Regions from separate parts of the Flavonifractor porci genome, predicted to be linked through region 3. Evidence: riboswitches for the same ligand, from Rfam matches in the RefSeq annotation. Region 3 holds a riboswitch; each other region holds the start of a gene.

Region 1 (4,262 bases), on a different contig from region 3:
TCTCCTGGAGTTCCTTGTAGATTTCCGCCAGACGATCGGCGTCCAGACAGGCGGCAGCCTCTTCAATCAGCCCATCCGCATGATCATTGTGGTAACCAAGACCGTAATTGATGTTGGTGCTGCCTTCCGTATGCAAGAAGCCCTTAAACAGGGAGAAGGGGTTGGCGGAGGGGAGACCCTGGATCTTCAGACACATATTATAGTTGCCCGCCTTCATCTCATCCTTGCAGGGACCCCAATCCATCTGCTGGATGCTGACCTTGATGTTGGTGCCCTCGATGTTCTCCAGAAGAGCCTGAATATACTCGGCCTCTTCCTGGTAGGGGTAGCGGTTGGCGTCCACGCCGGGCAGCAGGAAGCGCAGCTCCACCGCCTGGTCCCCAACCACCTCGCGGATCAGCTGGGCGCCCTTCTCAGGGTCGTGGCGGACGGGCTGTTCCGCAAAAAAGGCAGAGGTGTAGCTCAGAAAACCGCCGGCGGCGAGGCCGTAACCGTTATAAAAGCTGTCAATGATGGTCTGGCGGTCCAGCAGCAGAGACAGCCCCTCCCGCATCCGCACATCATTGAAGGGGAAGGCGCCGCCGTTGACATTGAGGAAGTGGGTGATGCCGGAGTCGCCCACAGACACATTGTAGGCCGGGTCGTCGGCAATTTCCGCAGCCTGGGCGGGGGAGATGGCGCCCAGGTCGCACAGGCCCTGGACCTCGCCGGCCCGCAGAGCGGTATAGCGGGTCTCCGCATCAGGGATGACTTTAAAGCGGAAGGTCTGAGCAATGCCGGGGGTGCCCCAGTAATTGTCGCTGCGCTCAATGATACAATACTGGCCCAGCACGTTTTCCGTCACCACATAGGGACCGGTGCCGATGGGAAAGCCGTTAAAGGTGCCGTCCTGGGCAAAGCAGGCAGGTTCAAAGATGGCCGAGCCGTAGTTGACCATGGTATAGTCCAGCAGGGGCTGACCTTCGGAAAGGGTGAGTACCACGGTATAGTCGTCGGTCTTCTCATAAGACAGCAGGCCAGGGTAGATGGTGTCGATGTTCATGCCGTAGAAGGAGGATTCAAAGGGGCCCTTCTTCATGCGGTCGAAATTGGCCAGCACGATGTCGGCGTTGAAGGGGGTACCATTGGAGAAGGTCACGCCCTGCCGCAGGTGGAAGGTCCATACGGTGGAGTCCTCATTGTGCTCCCATTCGGTGGCCAGAGCAGGTGCGGGCTTGCCGTGCTCGTCCTTGGTGATCAGGGGTTCCCACACCCCCAGGGACATGGAGGCGTAGTAGGCGTCCTGCTCGCCGGGACACTGATCCCTGGAGGCGGCAAAAACGATTTCTCGAGTCTGATCCACCCCGGTGGCAGGCGCCTCTGAGCCAACAGGCGCAGGAGTTCCGCCGCAGGCGGCCAGGGACAGCGCCAGCACAGCGCCCAACAGTGCGGATAAGAGTCGCTTGTTCTTCATCATGGTTCTCCCTTTCTTCTGCTGTCAGATTGATGGAAACGCACAGCATACCTGCGCGATATTCCCAATGTAAAGGCTTCACGCCTGAAGTCCCAACTGGAATAGGGCGTTGGACCAGGAACCGCAGGACTCCTGTAATCGCCTGCGGACCTCCGGTGGTACTTCCCGGCGACGGGGAGGACGCCCCAGCTTTTCTGCCATGGCCCGGATAAAAGCCAGGTCCGCAGCCGTCTTTTGATCCAGATGCAGGATCCGGTAGTGGCAATCATAGAGATCCCCGCGGTGGGTGGCCCTGGAGCGGCTCTCTCCCCTGTGGAGCGGGGTGTTGACAAAGGGGGTGATCCGCCGTACTGGTTCCAGGTCGATCTGGTAGAGGGTATTTCGCCAGGAACCAAAGCGCTGTATAAGCGCTGTTCGCAGTTCGTCTTGTACTTCGCTGCGCAGAGGCGCCCGGTTGAGTTGTTGAGCCAGGACCAGAAGCTGGGCCAGCCGCTGTTTGTCCGCTTCTTCCAGACTGTCAAATTTCCGCAGACCGGCGGCGGCAGCTTCTTCCGCTCCGGCGGCGGTCAGCACCTGACCCCAGGTCTGATATTGCTTTTTTAACTGCTGACCGATCTCGGGCAAGTCTGATGGATGGGGGATTCGTCCCAGCGCCTTTGCGGCTTCTCGTACTTGAGCCAGCAGTGCCTGGATTTCGGACTCCTTTTGCTCCACCCGGGCAAAAGATAGACCGCCCCGTCCAGCTGCGCGGTTCAGGCCCGCTGCCCGCAGCGCGCCCGGCCAGTTATGAAAACGGCTGCGCAGATATTCCCGCAAGAGCCAGTGGACCTCACCTTGGGCGGGTGAGTGCCCCAGATCCTTTGCAGTTTCCCGCAGCAGCTCCAACAGCGCATCATCAGAGAAGGCGGCGCAGAGCGCTTTTCCCTGGGGGGTATTTATAGAATAACAGGCGTACTGCGCTTCAGATTCTTCCTGAGAGGAGCATCCGGCCCGAATCAGGTCGATTACCATGGATTTCTGGTCTGCCAGCTGGTCGCGGGAACGGTTCATCTCCATATATCTTCCCTCTTTTCCGCAAAAGCGGCTGTGGATCGTTAGAATCCACAGCCGCTTTTCTGTGTGTGCAGCCACCGGGTGCGGCGTCCCGCACGCGGCGTATCCTCTTTTTGTAGGTCTTCTGACTTGCGCTTGGGACAGGATCTTCCTGCCTTCGCCGGTCTGCTCTGCCTTCTCAGGGTACGTCCCCAATGGCGAACTTTCGTTGACGAGCAGCGGACATCACGCATACAGCGGCGGTTACCGTCCGGGATTCTCACCCGATTCCCTTGTTCAGCCTCCATCTTCTGAAAGGCCACAAAAAGCTTGATTGAAAATAAAAAGTGCGGTCTTTCCATTTTGGAAAGACCGCACTTTTACAAAACAGCCTACGATTCCCCAAAAGGTGCCACTTGATGTACGATCACTGCCGGCTGACGTCTCATGACGAATACGGCCTCCGCGCCGGATTCCCACCGGCTTATGACAAAGAGCACCTGTTTCCAACAAGTTTCTCATCGTATCTGCAATATTTTAATTGTTAGAATTTATTATACTGCATTGCACGGTACATTGCAAGCATGATTCTATGTGAACTGCCAAAAGCTTGCAGAAAACTCCGTGCACCCTCTGCCGTTGGAAGTCCGGCAGGCTGCCTGTCCCGCTGATGTTGGTTTATAACACCTTTCGTATCTTAAAGTTCCTGGAGCTGAAGAAAGAATGTGTGCGTCTGGACAGACTGCATTTTGGTGTGGTTGTCAGCAAAACGGGGAACGGCCTGAGGAAAGGTCTCATTTCCGGCAAGGCGCTGCCGTTCTACAAAGCGTGATGGGAAGGCGTTCCGTGTGGATATCTGCTCCACACGCCACACAGCACAAAAAAGCAGGAGATACGCTCCTTGCGGAACGATCTCCTGCTTCATTAGGCTTTTGTCTTCGCTTACGATTTTGTTCCTTGTGTGCTCCTTACAGAAGAAAACGGAACACATTTCTGGAACACTCATAGCGCCAAAACCATCCAATTTTCTGTAAAACAGCGTCCAAAGACGTACTGAAAAGCAGGAAAAGGGAAGTGAAATCAGTCGCTTGCTGAACTTCTGCGTCCTGGTGCTGAGCCAGCCCAATATCCGGCCATTTCTTTGCTTTTTTGGCTGATTTTTCGCTTAATACTGCGGTTTTCTGCACATCAGATTCTAATTTTCATCCTCGTGTATGACGCACGAAAACAGGTTTTGCTCCTGATCTGTGCCTTGCGTATCGCTGCCCAGGGCGACGCAGGGCACAGATAAAGAGGCTGCATAAGTTGTGTTGGAAAAATGGACCATTGCTTAATGCCACCCTAAAACTAGAGAAATAAGGCTCATGCACTTTTTATTTCGCGGGCATTGTGATTACCCCATCAAGCCTGTTGATCAGGCTGTTTTGGGAGTATGCCTTTCAATGAAAAGGAGGATGAATGAGAATTCCAGTCCAAAGACAGTGTCGTTGACTTTGCTCCGCCTGTAGGCGTGTGGATGGCCCGTTGAACCGGACGCCAGGTAATGCTGGTGTCCGGCTTTTTATGCCTGAAATATGATCTTTATTCCATCTTAATCTGGCAGACACTTTGTTTATAGTTTCATAGTACCACGCATGATACGATAAAAACAAGATTATCCCAAGAAAATGGTAAAAGGAGAATGTATATGGATCAGACAGAAAGGGACCTGGAATATGCTCCATATAACACAGAGCGCAGAGATTCTCCAGGGCGATTAAAGATATTTTTTGGATAT
Region 2 (4,262 bases), on a different contig from region 3:
TCCCTCGTCGGGAAAGTAGGGGCGGATGAAGTCCACGTTCTCCTGCCGCCGGCCCAGGTCGATGGCCAGACCGGTCTGGTGCTCACTGCAACCGGGCATGGCCACATAGCTTTGGGTAAAAGCCAGCCCCTCTTTGGCCAGGGTGTTGTCCCAGATGGCCTGCTGCTCCGCCCGGCTGCGCCAGCCGGACACGGGGAGGATACCCGACGTCCCCCCTACCGCCCGGAGGCAGGCCCTCAGGGCCGCCGCCGCCCGGCGTTCCAGCTGCACCCCGCCCTCCAGCTCCGCCAACTCCGGATTGGCCGGGGCCCGCAGGGGATGGGCGGCGTTGACCAAAATCAGCGGTCCGGTGGAGGTCAGGTCCCGGACCGTCCCCTCCCCCCTCACGGCTCCAGCCCCAGGGCAATGAGGCGGCTCACCAGGGCGGGAAAGTTCAGGCCGATCCCCTTCATCATATTGGGGTAGCGGCTGTGGGCGGTAAAGCCGGGGATGGTGTTGACCTCGTTGAAGTAGATCTCCCCCTCCGGGGTGAGGAACAGGTCCACCCGGGCAAACACCCGACAGTCCAGGGCCTGATAAATGATCCGGGCCGCCTCCTGGATGGCCGCCGCCTGCTCCGGCCGGATGCGGGCGGGACAGTGGATGGCGGAGGTCTTGAGGGTGTACTTCTCCTCGTAGTCAAAGAAGCCCTGGGACAGCTGGATCTCATCCACCAGCCCCACCGTCAGTTCCTCGTTGCCCAGCACGGCGCACCCCACCTCAAAGCCGGGCACCGCCTCCTCCAGTAGGGCCTCCCGGTCGTGCTTCAGTGCCTCCTTTACCGCCTCCACCAGGGCCTCCGGCCCGGTCACCCGGGTGATGCCGAAGGAGGAACCGGCCCGCACCGGCTTGACGAACAGGGGATAGCCCAGGTCCCGGGCCACCCTCTGGAGGTCGGCCTCCCGCCAGTTTCGGTCCACCACCGTCCCCCGGGGAACCTTCACCCCCGCCAGGGCGGCCAGCTTATGGGCCCGGTCCTTGTCCATGCACAGGGCGCTGGCCAGGGTACCGCAGCCGATCACCGGCACCCCCGCCAATTCCAGCAGGCCCTGGAGGGTGCCGTCCTCCCCATTTTTCCCGTGGAGCACCGGGAAGGCCCCGTCAAAATGAAGCCGCGTTCCGGTACCGTCCAGCAGCAGAAGCTCCCCCCGCCCCCGGTCCAGGGAGAGGGTGCAGGGGGTACAGCTTTCCTGCTGCCAGGTATCAGCCTCCATCCGGTCCAGAGGGCCGGTATAGTACAGCCACTGTCCCCAGCGGGTGATGCCCACCAGCAGGGGCGTATAGGCCTCCCGGTCCATATGGCTCACCACGGCATGGGCCGATTGCAGAGAAACGGCATACTCCGTGGAGCAGCCGCCGAAAAGTACCAGAATGGTTTTCATTGTAGATTCCTCCCAACAGGCAAAAACGCCTTGCTTTGATACCGATATGGTACCAAAGCAAGGCGTTTGATGTTTTTGCTTTTTCTTTCCCGCACCCTACAAGTTTCCAAACATTTCTTTCTATTTTCTTACAACAAGGCTCTCATCTCACCTCCCGCCCAGAGCCCCGGCAGCGTCCGAACGCCCTCAGGCAGGGCAAAGGCCAGTCGTCATCCTCCTTGCGGTTCATCCAGGCAAAGATCCTGAGCAGTTTGAAAGCTGCGGCATTTCAGGAAAAAAGTGCATTTTCTTGACAAAAAGCACGACATCCATTAGAATAGGGCCACAATCTATACTACCTTCCAAGTGTCCAGCTTCGGCTGGGTGAAAAGGGAATCGGGTGAAAGTCCCGAGCGATCCGGTCACTGTAAACGGGGAACAAACCGCAGCAGCCATTATCCCGCCCAAACGGGGGACGAGAAGGCGCGGTGCGTGTTGATCCGTAAGCCAGGAAACCTGCTTGGATAGGGGATAGGCATCTTCCGCAGAAAGAGCCCTGTCCAGTGCTGCAGCCCCGGTCAGATCTGGAAGTCCGCTTTCTCTGGAAAGCGGACTTTTTCTCTTTTTTGCGGCTGGCGCATATATCATCACATCAGGAGGAATGTTCTATGAATGGAATCCGCACCGCCGCGTCCCTGCTTGTCGCCTCGGCTTTGGTCCTGTCTCTGGCCGGCTGTTCCGGGGGCACGCCGGCCAGCTCCCCGCCCCCCGCCGGCACAAGTCCCGTCCAAACCGCGGAAACGCCATCGGCGGACGCCCACTACCCGGTCACCATCACCAACTATGACTACGCCGGCCAGCCGGTCACCTACACCTATGAGGCCCCGCCGGAACGGGTGCTGTGCGTCTATCAGGGCTGTATCGAGACCATGATCGCCCTGGGCCTGGAGGATCATGTGCTGGCCTCCTACGGACTGGACAATGAGGTCAAGGAGGAGTGGCAGGCCGGTTTTGCCAACATGAAGTACGACGCTTCCGTTTTCGCCCCCGATCTGGAGACCGTCACCCTGCTGGAACCCGATATGATCTTCTCCTGGGGTTCCTACTTTGGGGACAAAAAACTGGGCGACGTACACAGCTGGAACGAAAAGGGCGTGGCCACCTACATGAACTCCAACACCGTGCCCGGCGGCACCCGCACCCTGGAGCATGAGTACGAGGATATTCTGAACATCGGCAGGATCTTCGGGGCGGAGGATCGGGCCGCAGCCCTGGTGGATGAAATGAAGGGGCAGGTGGAAGCCACCCTGGCCGCCGTGCCGGGACAGCAGCCCCTTCGGGTGGCGGTGGTGGAGCCTGCCGGCGGCAGCATCACCAATTACGGCGCGGACACACTGGCCGGCGATATGGTGCGCGCGCTGGGCGGACAGCTGGCCAAGCCCCAGGGCAGCGACATGGGCAAGGAGGATCTGGTGACCTGTGACCCGGACGTGATCTTTGTGGTCTACATGGCCTATGACGGAGACGACCCCGAGACGGTCAAGGCCGCCCAGCTGGCCGCCATTCAGGACGATCCCGCCTTCGCCAGCCTTTCCGCCGTTCAAAAGGGCCGCGTTCACCTCATCATGCTGGGCGATATGTACGCCAGCGGCCCCCGCACCATTGACGGGCTCAACACCCTGGCCCAGGGGATGTATCCCGGTCTGGAGCTGTAAATGGAGCCCCGGCGGAATGTTCTGGCCCGGCATCCCTGGACCTATCTGGCGGTGTGCGCCGTCCTGCTGGCGGTCCTGCTGGCGTCCCTGCTGGCAGCCGTCAGCCTGGGCACCATGTCCATCCCCCCGGGAGACGTCTACCGGGTGCTGCTGCATGAGCTCTTTGGCCTGGGCGACCCCGCCCGGTGGGGCAGCGGCGGCGTCCATGACGTGGTGTGGTTCATCCGCCTGCCCCGGCTGATCCTGGCCGTGGGCGTGGGAATGGGCCTGGCTGTGTGCGGCGCGGTAATGCAGGCCATTGTCAAAAACCCGCTGGCCGATCCCTATGTGCTGGGGGTATCCTCCGGCGCCTATCTGGGCGCCACCCTGGCCATGCTGCTGGGCGCCGGGGCCTTTTTGGGCGGCAGCGCCATGGGGCTGCTGGGCTGCGCCGGGGCCTTTGCCGTATCTTTGGCGGTCATGGCGCTGGCCAATCTGGGCGGACAGGTCAACGCGGTCAAGCTGCTGCTGGCCGGCGCCGCCATGAGCGCCGTATGCGCCGGTTTTTCCAACCTGTTCATCTATATCCTCAACAATGACCACGCGGCCGCCGCCGTGGTGCAGTGGTCCATGGGCAGTCTGGCCGGCGCGGACTGGGCCGGCAACGCCGTCATTCTCCCGGTGTCGCTGGCGGGCACCCTCTTCTTCTGGAGTCAGTACCGCAGCCTGAACCTGATGCTGCTGGGTGACGAATCGGCCATTACCCTGGGCACCAACCTCCATGGCAGGCGGCTGCTCTATCTGCTGGTGAGCGCCCTGCTGGTGGGCTTTGCGGTATACAAAGCCGGGCTGATCGGCTTTGTGGGCCTGATCATCCCCCATGTGGTGCGGATGCTCTTCGGCACGGATCACAAAAAGCTCATTCCCCTGTGCGCCCTGTCCGGCGCCCTTTTCCTGGTCTGGGCCGACGTGCTCTGCCGGGTGGTGCTGCCGGGCAACGAACTGCCCATCGGTATTCTCACCTCTCTGGTGGGCGCGCCGGTGTTTGCCTACCTCATGGTCAGGAAAACCTACGGATTTGGAGGCGGAGACTGATGGAACTGCATACCCGACAGCTCCAGGCCCGGCTGGGCGGCAGCCAGATCCTCAAGGGCGTGGATATCCAGGC
Region 3 (4,262 bases):
TTTGGCTTCGGCCATAAGCCAGGTTCGTCAGCCTGCTCCATGGTAATTGATCAAGGTGGTATCCATTGCCGATTTTTGCAGCTGTGCCCATATCTAGGCACGGCCTGGGTTTTTGCACATTTTTGATGTGCAAAAACCCAATTTGCAGGGATCGGCAATGGATATCTGCTTTTTGCCGGCAGACACGCCATTGTCTGCCGGCTTTTTATATTAAGGCGATGGATCCCAAAGATTGAGGGGGTGAAGACCGTCAGTAAACGAAGACAGGCGCGTCCGGCCAAACTAACGCCGCAAGAGGCGGAGCGGTATCGGGATATGATACAGAAGCTGGCGCAGCGGGACGCGGCGGAGCACGCAGATTACGGCACGCAAGGAGAGAAGCGAGGGGTTCCTCATCCGTCCCTTTCGTTATCCAGCGGCCTCGGCAGGGCGGTCTATGCCAGCTATTCTGATGAGGCGTTGCTGGATGTTTTGCGCGCTTCCGCCGCTCGTATCGGGCGTGCTCCCACGCAAAGTGAGGTCTTTTCCCTGTACCGCATCTATCTGAAGGCCCGGTTCGGTACCTGGCCGGCAGCTCTGCGGGCAGCCGGCATGAGACGGCTGCCCACCCCCGACCTGACCATGCCGGATTGGGAGCGGATGCTGCGGGAGGAACCGGGAATCTGCGGCGCTTTGAGGGACGTGACCGTCCGCAGAGAACGCCTTGGATACCCGCCGCGCAAGCGGGATGTATCGCAAGCCAAAGTCCTTTGTGAGCGATTTTGCTCTTGGGAGAATGTAATTGCTGCTGCGGAGTCTTTTCAAACGTGGCAGAAGGAAAGGGGGATAGTCTGCAACAAGTAAATAGGAGCATTTGTTGTGGCCCTGTCTCGGCGGAAGCAGAGGGAGGGATGAACAAGGGAATCGGGTGCAAGTCCCGAACGGGTACCGCCGCTGTAAGCGCTGAGGTGCCGGATCGTTGGCGAAAGTCAGTCACTGGGGAGACCCGGGAAGGCAGATCCGGCGTTGTGGAGCATTTCTCCGGAAGCGTAAGTCAGAAGACCTACAAGAGATGCAAAGGGCTGTGAGGACACGGCTCGACCATGGGAACACGGCTGTGGCGATCAATGGGATCTGCCGCGGCATTTTTTATGCTCCGGCAGAGCAGCAGTCGAAAGGAGAGATGGGATAACCATGAAAAAACGAGTGTTGAGTTTGCTGTTGGTCCTGGTGCTGGCGCTGGGTCTGCTGCCACTGGAAACGCTGGCAGCAGGAGGTGAGCTGCCTCAGGCGGTAACAGAGCCGCCCGAAGGTCAGGAGTGGCAGATGATTTCCACGGCGGAAGAACTGGCGGCACTGTCGGAGCAAGGTGGCAGCGGCTACTACAGGCTGGCAAATGATATTGAGGACTATGTGGGCTGCTATTCCATGTTTGCCAAGACCTTTGACGGCGTGTTGGACGGCAACGGTTATACGGTGACCTTTGCCGCTGCCGACCAATATCCGAATCCGTTGATTGATACATTGGGACCCAATGGTGTCGTTCAGAATCTGGGTGTGAAGGGTACGATCGCCAACGTCCCGCTGGTCAGTAAGCTATCAGGAAAACTGATCAACTGCTATTCCTGGGCGGAGAGCAGCTACGGCGGTTTGGTGTATGAGATGCTGCCGGATTCCGCTATTGTAAACTGCTATGTCTCCAGGACACCTGGTGGGTATTCCTGGGGCGGCTTGGTGAATACAGGCAGGGGAGGACAGATCTTCAACAGCTATTGGCCCGATGGCGAAGCTGTGGCGGATAATGACGGGACCGCGGTGACAGACAGCAGGACGGTTTCTGATCAGAAATCCGAGGCGTTTCGAGAACTGCTCAATGAGCATCGTTCCGGCGGCATGGAGTGGCACCAGAGTGCGGTGGGGCTTCCCTGGCTGGGAGAGCAACAGGACTATGTAGAGTCCACATTTTATCCTGTTGTGATGACGGACCTCATCACAGAAGAAACAACAACCATTAACAGTGCAGACCAAATGTTGACCATTGGCGTGTTTGGCCTGCCGGACGGCGATGTGGCCACGCTGGAGCTCCAGGGGTATGAGGGCGACGTGGAGTGGGATGTTGCCTCCGATCAGGATAACGCCCCCATTATTGTTTATGGCCAGGGCCGGGTATGGGCCCGCAAATCCGGCACAGTCACAGTTACAGCCACCTGCGGTGAGAATACGCAGTCCTTCCGGCTCAAAGCCGTGGTCCCGGAATTTCAGCTGAAGCTGAAGATCGACGGACAAGACTATACCGGGAAGAACTATAAAACGCCCGGCAGCGGTACGTTCAGCATGGTACCATATGTGGTGGTGAGCGGCGAAGAGCGGGAAGCCAATAACGCCCTTTTTGCCTGGGAAAGCAGTGCGCCCCATGTGATCAATGTGGATTCCCAAGGATGGGTCAATATCAAGCAGGAGGGAACGGCCAACCTGACGGCGGAACTTAACGGCGTTTCAGCGTCTGTTACTGTGGAAGCCGGTTATACAGCTATCGATGGTATTGAGTGCACGTTTGAAGGTGAGTACACCATCCATCGCCGCAATCCCAATTCCATCGGCCAGAACGGCACCCCGGGCGAGGCCAGCTTCAATCCCCTGCGGCACCTGAAGGATGGCGAGGAGTGGGTAGGCAGTGAGCATCACATTGCGGATATCACGCCGGAGGACGCTACCTACGCCGGCAGCTATGTGACAGTTTCTGATAACAATTCTGTCATAGAATTTCAGGGTTCGCTGGTACAGAGTCTTATTCCCATGAAGGCGGGCAGTGCAAATATCACTGTAACAACGGCTGACCCCAAACTGGAACAACAGTTTTCCAATACGAAGAAAGTGACGTTGAGTTACCTCAATCCACTGAAAGAGGTAACCGCAGCCAAGACGGAACTAACAGTTAAGGTTGGCCAGAGTATTGATGCCGGACTGATTTTTACTGGAAAAAACGACAACGCATGGCCGGAGCGATATCCCGGCGGCCTTCACGTCAGTGAAAGCTATATAAATTGGGAGAAGATCAGCGGCGATGGTGAAGCATTGGCCTATCGCAGTTATCCGGTCTTGATGCCTACCGATGAGGAGTATTCCCTGGAAGAAGGCACTGTGTCCAACGATCAGTGGCTCATCAAGGGAATTTCCCAGGGAACCGTGGTACTCAAAGGCACTGCCAAGGATACAACAAATGGCGAACAGACCATTACTCTTACCATTACAGTGGAGGCCGGCGATCAGGGACCTGCTTTGCCTGTGGAGGAACAGGTGTCTGCCGCCTTGAAAAAAACAGCTGCCTATGAGCTGAACGGCCTGACGGAGAAAACACCTGCTTTCCTGGATGAGTGGGGGATTCTGGGCCTGGCCCGGGCCGGTATAGAGGTTCCCGTTGATTTTTATGAAACCTACTATGCCTCTGCCTATCAGGCGGTTCAGAAGCAAAAGGATACCGCCTCCCGTCCCTGGGATAACAAGGTGACCGAGACCCAGCGGCTGGCCCTTGCTTTGACGGCCATCGGGAAAGATCCCACTGATGTGGACGGCGTGAATCTTCTGGATTACAGCTGGAATAAGGGAAAGTATTGGAATGGCGCGGCGTTGGGTGATATGCAGGGCTGCAATGAGCTGATCTATGCGCTGCTGGCCACCAACGCCCACGACAGCTTCCAGCAGCCGGAATCTGTTTCCATGACCCGTCAGCAGATGATTGAAAAACTGCTTGGGAACTATCAGGCGCCGGAAGGCGGCTTTGGATTGAGCGGTCCCGCCTTTGATGTGGATATTACCGGCATGGCGCTGCAGGCCCTTGCTCCTTATTACAGCAACGATGCGGTCAAAACTGCCGTAGACAAGGCGGTAACGCATCTGTCCCAGGCCCAGGGGACCGACGGCTCTTACGGGAACCCGGAATCCACCAGTCAGGTGATTGTGGCGCTGGCCGCGTTGGGGATCGACCCGGATACAGATCCCAGATTTGTGAAGACGGGCTCCAGTCTGGTGGACGGCCTGTTGATGTATGGGCTGGAGGATGGTTCTTTTCGCCACTCCATGAACGGCGGCTCTGACGGCATGGCCACAGAGCAGGCACTGTATACTCTGGCGGCGCTGAACCGATTTTATGCAGAGCCGAGGGCAAACAGCCTCTATAACATGAATGACGTATCCCTCGGCGGCGATACGGGTGCGGCGGTCACCGGTGTGACCTTGACGCCTGCCAGCGCGGAACTAAAGGCCGGCAAAACGGTACAGCTGTA
Region 4 (4,262 bases), on a different contig from region 3:
CGTTGGCCCCCAGAATACCGGTGACCTTGCCCTTTTCCGCGGCAAAGGTAATATGGTCCAGGGCTATGGTGCCGTCCTCATAGGTATAACACAGATCTTCTGCCTGGATGGCCTTCATCCCAGCAGCCTCCCTTCCACAAGCCAAATGGCGATCTGCCCCGCCGCCGCCAGGGCGGTGAGGGGGAGCAGCCCCCACCCCGGACGGTAGGCGTCGTTCAGGGTGGTGAGGCTGCCGGTATAGCCCCGGGACTCCAGGGCGGTATAGATACGGTCGGCCTTCCGCCATGCCCGCAGAAACACCATGGAGGAGAGCATCCCCAAGGAGGACACCGACCGGCGAAATCCCCGGTAGCCCAGCCGGGAATCCTGGGCGGTGCGGATGTTGGAAGCCGTCTCAGCCAGCACGAAGATGAAGCGGTAGATGAGCTCCATCAGCTCCACCAGCAGCTTTGGCACATGGAGCTTCTCCAGGGCCATGGTCAGGTCGGTAACGGGGGTATTGAGAGAGAGAAAGTACATACATCCCACCGCCCCCAGGGCCTTGCAGAAAATGCGCCCGCCCAGCCAAAGGCCATCCATGGTAAAGCCCCACAAGCTGTCGCCCACCGGAATGGCGGCCACCATCTCTGTCCCGGCAGGATAGGCCCCCGCCACGATGGTAAGGCAGCCGATGACCAGGAAGATCAGCGGCACCTTGAGAAAATGGAGGTACACCCTGGGGGGCAGTCCCCCCAGGGCGGTAATAAGCACCCCCATCAGAACCAGGGTAAACAGGCCCACCGCCACGCTGTCGCAGCACAGGCAAATCACCAGGGCGACCACCGTCAGCAGCAGCTTGGGCATGGGGGACACCCGCCGCAGGCGGGACTGATAGGCGTAGCGGTCGGTGCCCATGGTCAGTTCGTTCCTTTCTCTTTCCCGTCCGGCTTCTTGGTGATGCGGCCCAGAATAAAGCCCACCACACCGGCGCCGATGGCGGCCTGGAGAGCGAAGAGCATGGACTCCACCTCGCCGCTGGCGGGCTCCAGAATGGGCTCAAACCAGGGCTCATAGTCGGGGTTGAGCTCCATAATGGCCTCCTCAGCCTGGCCGTCGGCTCCGCCGAACTCGGCGTTGGGCAGCAGCCACAGGGGCACGGCGGCGATGACCACCACCAACAGGATCAAAATCAAATTTTTCTGCCAAACTTTCATATCCATCCCCTCCTTACAGCACCTGCAGCTCATGGAGCTCGGTCTTGCTGTACTTCTCCAGCACGTTGAAGATCACCACGGTGAGCAGGCCCTCGGCAATGGCCAGCGGTACCTGGGTGACGGCGAAGATGGTAAGGAACTTCACCATGCCGCCGTTGATGACCCCCAGCTGTACCGAGGTGACCACATAGGTGAAGAGGTCGCCCAGGGCGGCGGCGGCAAACACCGCCACAGCGGCGGGAGCCTTGACCTTCCGCAGCAGCTTATAGACCAGCCAGGACACGATGGGCCCGGCAATGGCCATGGAGAATACGTTGGCGCCCAGGGTGGTGAGGCCGCCGTGGGCCAGCAGCAGGGCCTGGAAGAGAAGCACGATCAGTCCCAGCACCGTCATGACCAGGGGCCCGAACAGGATGGCGCCCAGGCCCACACCGGTGGGGTGGGAGCAGGAGCCGGACACCGAGGGGATCTTCAGGGCGGACAGCACGAAGGCGAAGGCGCCGCACATGGCCAGCAGGATCTTGGCCCGGGGGGCCTGGTCGATCTTCTTCTTGATGGAGAAGAAGCCGGCCACCAGGAAGGGCACACACACCGCGCCCCAGCCGATGGCCCAGGGCACGGGCAGCATACCTTCGGCAATGTGCATGGCGGAGGCGCTCATGGTCATCAGACCCAGCAGCCCCACCAGCACCGCCGCGGCGCGGACGGTTTTGTTGGCAGTCAGAGTTCTCATAGTCGTTTCATCCTTTCCTATCACTCGTAGGCGTTTGGATTGCCGGGCCGGGCAAGGTTTTCCGGCTTGAGCCTCTCTGCCGCCGTGCGTCTTCCCAGGTTTCCCCAGTGACATGGTGCCCGGCGGCTCTTCTCTTACGGCAGCGGGACTGCGCGGGATTTCCACCCGGCTTCCCTTTTCCCGGCCCTCTATGCAAAACAGGCTTACGCCTGGAGTTGTTTGGCCTCTCCGGCGTGCTTGACAAAGAGGGCCTGGATGCTGGGAAACTCCCCCAGGCCCTGGAGCACACAGTTGACGGCGTAGCCCTTCTGCTCCAGCAGGGACTTCCAGGAATCCTCCTCCTCCCCCGCCAGATCGTTTTTGGCGTGGTCGCCCGCCACGATCATCAGGGGGCGCAGCTCCACCTTTGTGGCGCCCAGTTCTTGGATACGGCGCGCCGCCTCCCCGAACCCGGGGTAGCCTTCCACCGTGCCGATGACCACATCCTTCCGGCCCATATCCCGGAACACATACTCCAGCAGGGCGTAACAGGAGTTGGCAAAGTGCTCGGTGCCGTGGCCCATGTAGAGGATGGCCTTGCCCTCCTCCGCCTCCGGCAGATTATGGAGCAGAGCCTGCACCGCGTCCAGGTAGTCCCCGGTCTCGGTGAGCAAGGGGCGGCCAAAGGTCAGCTTCTCAAACCGGTCTTCAAAAGGGGTGGCCAGGTCCATCATCTTGTCGTACTCATCGCCGTTCATGATGTGGGTGGGCTGGACCAGCACGTCGGTGTATCCCTCCGCCGCCAGCTTCTCCAGGGCGGCGGGCACGTCGTCGATGTGGGTACCCTCCCGCTCCAGCTTTCTTAAAATCATACCGCTGGTGAAGGCCCGGCGCAGGGTGCGCTCCGGAAAGGCGGCGGCCAGGGCCTTCTCAATGGCGGCGATGGTCTTTTCCAGGGTGTCCCGGTGGCTGGTGCCGAAGGACACCGCCAGAAGGGCTTGTCTATTCATATCCTTCACTCCCGTACGTTGTTGCTGGCCTGGTAGAGCAGGGCGTTGCAGATGGCGGCGGCCACATTGCTGCCTCCCTTGCGGCCCCGGGCCACGATGTGGGGGATATCCATGGTGAGGAGCAGCTCCTTGCTCTCCACCACGTTGACAAAGCCCACCGGCACGCCGATCACCAGGGCGGGGGCCATCTTCCCCTCTTCGATCAATTCGCAAATCCGCACCAGAGCAGTGGGGGCGTTGCCGATGGCCAGCACCAGAGGGCCCTCCAGCTGAGCGGCCCGCTCCATGGACACAGTGGCCCGGGTCTCCCCACGAGCCTTGGCCTCGGCAGCCACATCCGGGTCGGACATGAAGCATACGGCCTTGCCGCCGAACTTCTCCAGCACCTTCTTGTTGACCCCGGAGAAGGCCATCTGGGTATCGGTGACGATGGTGCAGCCCCCCTTGATGGCGGCAATACCCGCCGCCACCGCGTCAGGAGAGAACACCAGATTGTCGGCATAGTCGAAGTCGGCGCTGGTGTGGATGGCCCGCTTGATCACCGGCAGCTGGTCGGCGGGAAATACCCGCTCACCCAGCTCCTGGCCAATGATCTCCATACTTCTGGCCTCGATCTCAGCGGGGGCCACCCGCTGCAACTCTATCTTTTTCATGGATCATTCCTCCCCGTTCAGGATGCGGTAGATCCGCTCCATATCCAGACTGGCCCGCAGACCGTCCGCCAGCTTGTCGTATTGCCGCTGGGCGTACTCCTGCCAGTCCACGCTGGCGGCCTGTCCCTCCAGGCCCTTGGCCTTCAGCAGGCAGTTCACCAGAGCGGAGGCCGCCCCGGCCTTGTCAAAGATGCCGTGGACGTAGCAGCCCCACACGTTGCCGTTACTCAGGCCGTCGGTGTGTTCCTCCCCGGTCTGGGTGACAAACTTCACCAGGGGGGCGGCAGCGCTCTCCGTCTTGCCCATGTGGATCTCATAGCCCTCAAAAGCCACACCGGCCAGAGGGGCAAAGATGCCCTCGGCCTGGGCAAAGGTACCGGTCACCCGGGTGCGGGTCTTCTCCCCCTGGAACACGGTTTCCGAGGGCAGCAGGCCCAGCCCCGCCAGGGTGCCGCCGCCCTCCACCCCGTCGGGGTCGGAGACGGTGTTGCCCAGCATCTGATAGCCGCCGCAGATGCCAATGACCGCGCCGCCCCTGGCGGCGTGCTTCAGAATGGCGCCCTCCAGGCCGCTCTGCCGCAGCCACCGCAGGTCGTCCATGGTGTTCTTGGTGCCGGGCAGAATGATGAGGTCGGGGTGGCCCAGCTCCCCCACGCTCCCCACATAGCGGAGGGAGACCTCCTCCATCCGCTCC

What was found. A riboswitch is a leader RNA that binds a small molecule or an ion and turns the genes downstream of it on or off. The one in region 3 is predicted to bind cobalamin.
Region 1: linked by a shared signal. The riboswitch ahead of WHJ28_RS12700 (homing endonuclease associated repeat-containing protein) and the one ahead of WHJ28_RS08120 (S-layer homology domain-containing protein) in region 3 are both predicted to bind cobalamin.
Region 2: linked by a shared signal. The riboswitch ahead of WHJ28_RS07425 (ABC transporter substrate-binding protein) and the one ahead of WHJ28_RS08120 (S-layer homology domain-containing protein) in region 3 are both predicted to bind cobalamin.
Region 4: linked by a shared signal. The riboswitch ahead of WHJ28_RS03035 (energy-coupling factor ABC transporter permease) and the one ahead of WHJ28_RS08120 (S-layer homology domain-containing protein) in region 3 are both predicted to bind cobalamin.

Annotation. Positions count from the first base shown of each region.
Region 1 covers NZ_JBBHLB010000015.1:61,011-65,272, reverse strand. Annotated here, with positions in the region: gene WHJ28_RS12705 (ABC transporter substrate-binding protein) at 1-1,453, opposite strand, end outside; gene WHJ28_RS12700 (homing endonuclease associated repeat-containing protein) at 1,532-2,509, opposite strand; cobalamin riboswitch at 2,604-2,827, opposite strand; gene WHJ28_RS12695 (DUF4118 domain-containing protein) at 4,173-4,262, shown strand, end outside.
Region 2 covers NZ_JBBHLB010000006.1:131,672-135,933, forward strand. Annotated here, with positions in the region: gene WHJ28_RS07415 (D-alanyl-D-alanine carboxypeptidase family protein) at 1-387, opposite strand, end outside; gene vanG (D-alanine--D-serine ligase VanG) at 384-1,421, opposite strand; cobalamin riboswitch at 1,748-1,938, shown strand; gene WHJ28_RS07425 (ABC transporter substrate-binding protein) at 2,069-3,115, shown strand; gene WHJ28_RS07430 (FecCD family ABC transporter permease) at 3,116-4,189, shown strand; gene WHJ28_RS07435 (ABC transporter ATP-binding protein) at 4,189-4,262, shown strand, end outside.
Region 3 covers NZ_JBBHLB010000007.1:78,784-83,045, reverse strand. Annotated here, with positions in the region: gene WHJ28_RS08125 (homing endonuclease associated repeat-containing protein) at 316-843, shown strand; cobalamin riboswitch at 840-1,064, shown strand; gene WHJ28_RS08120 (S-layer homology domain-containing protein) at 1,174-4,262, shown strand, end outside.
Region 4 covers NZ_JBBHLB010000002.1:161,578-165,839, reverse strand. Annotated here, with positions in the region: gene WHJ28_RS03050 (ATP-binding cassette domain-containing protein) at 1-118, opposite strand, end outside; gene cbiQ (cobalt ECF transporter T component CbiQ) at 115-894, opposite strand; gene WHJ28_RS03040 (energy-coupling factor ABC transporter substrate-binding protein) at 897-1,193, opposite strand; gene WHJ28_RS03035 (energy-coupling factor ABC transporter permease) at 1,207-1,926, opposite strand; cobalamin riboswitch at 1,960-2,149, opposite strand; gene WHJ28_RS03030 (sirohydrochlorin cobaltochelatase) at 2,130-2,915, opposite strand; gene WHJ28_RS03025 (precorrin-8X methylmutase) at 2,921-3,568, opposite strand; gene WHJ28_RS03020 (cobyric acid synthase) at 3,572-4,262, opposite strand, start outside.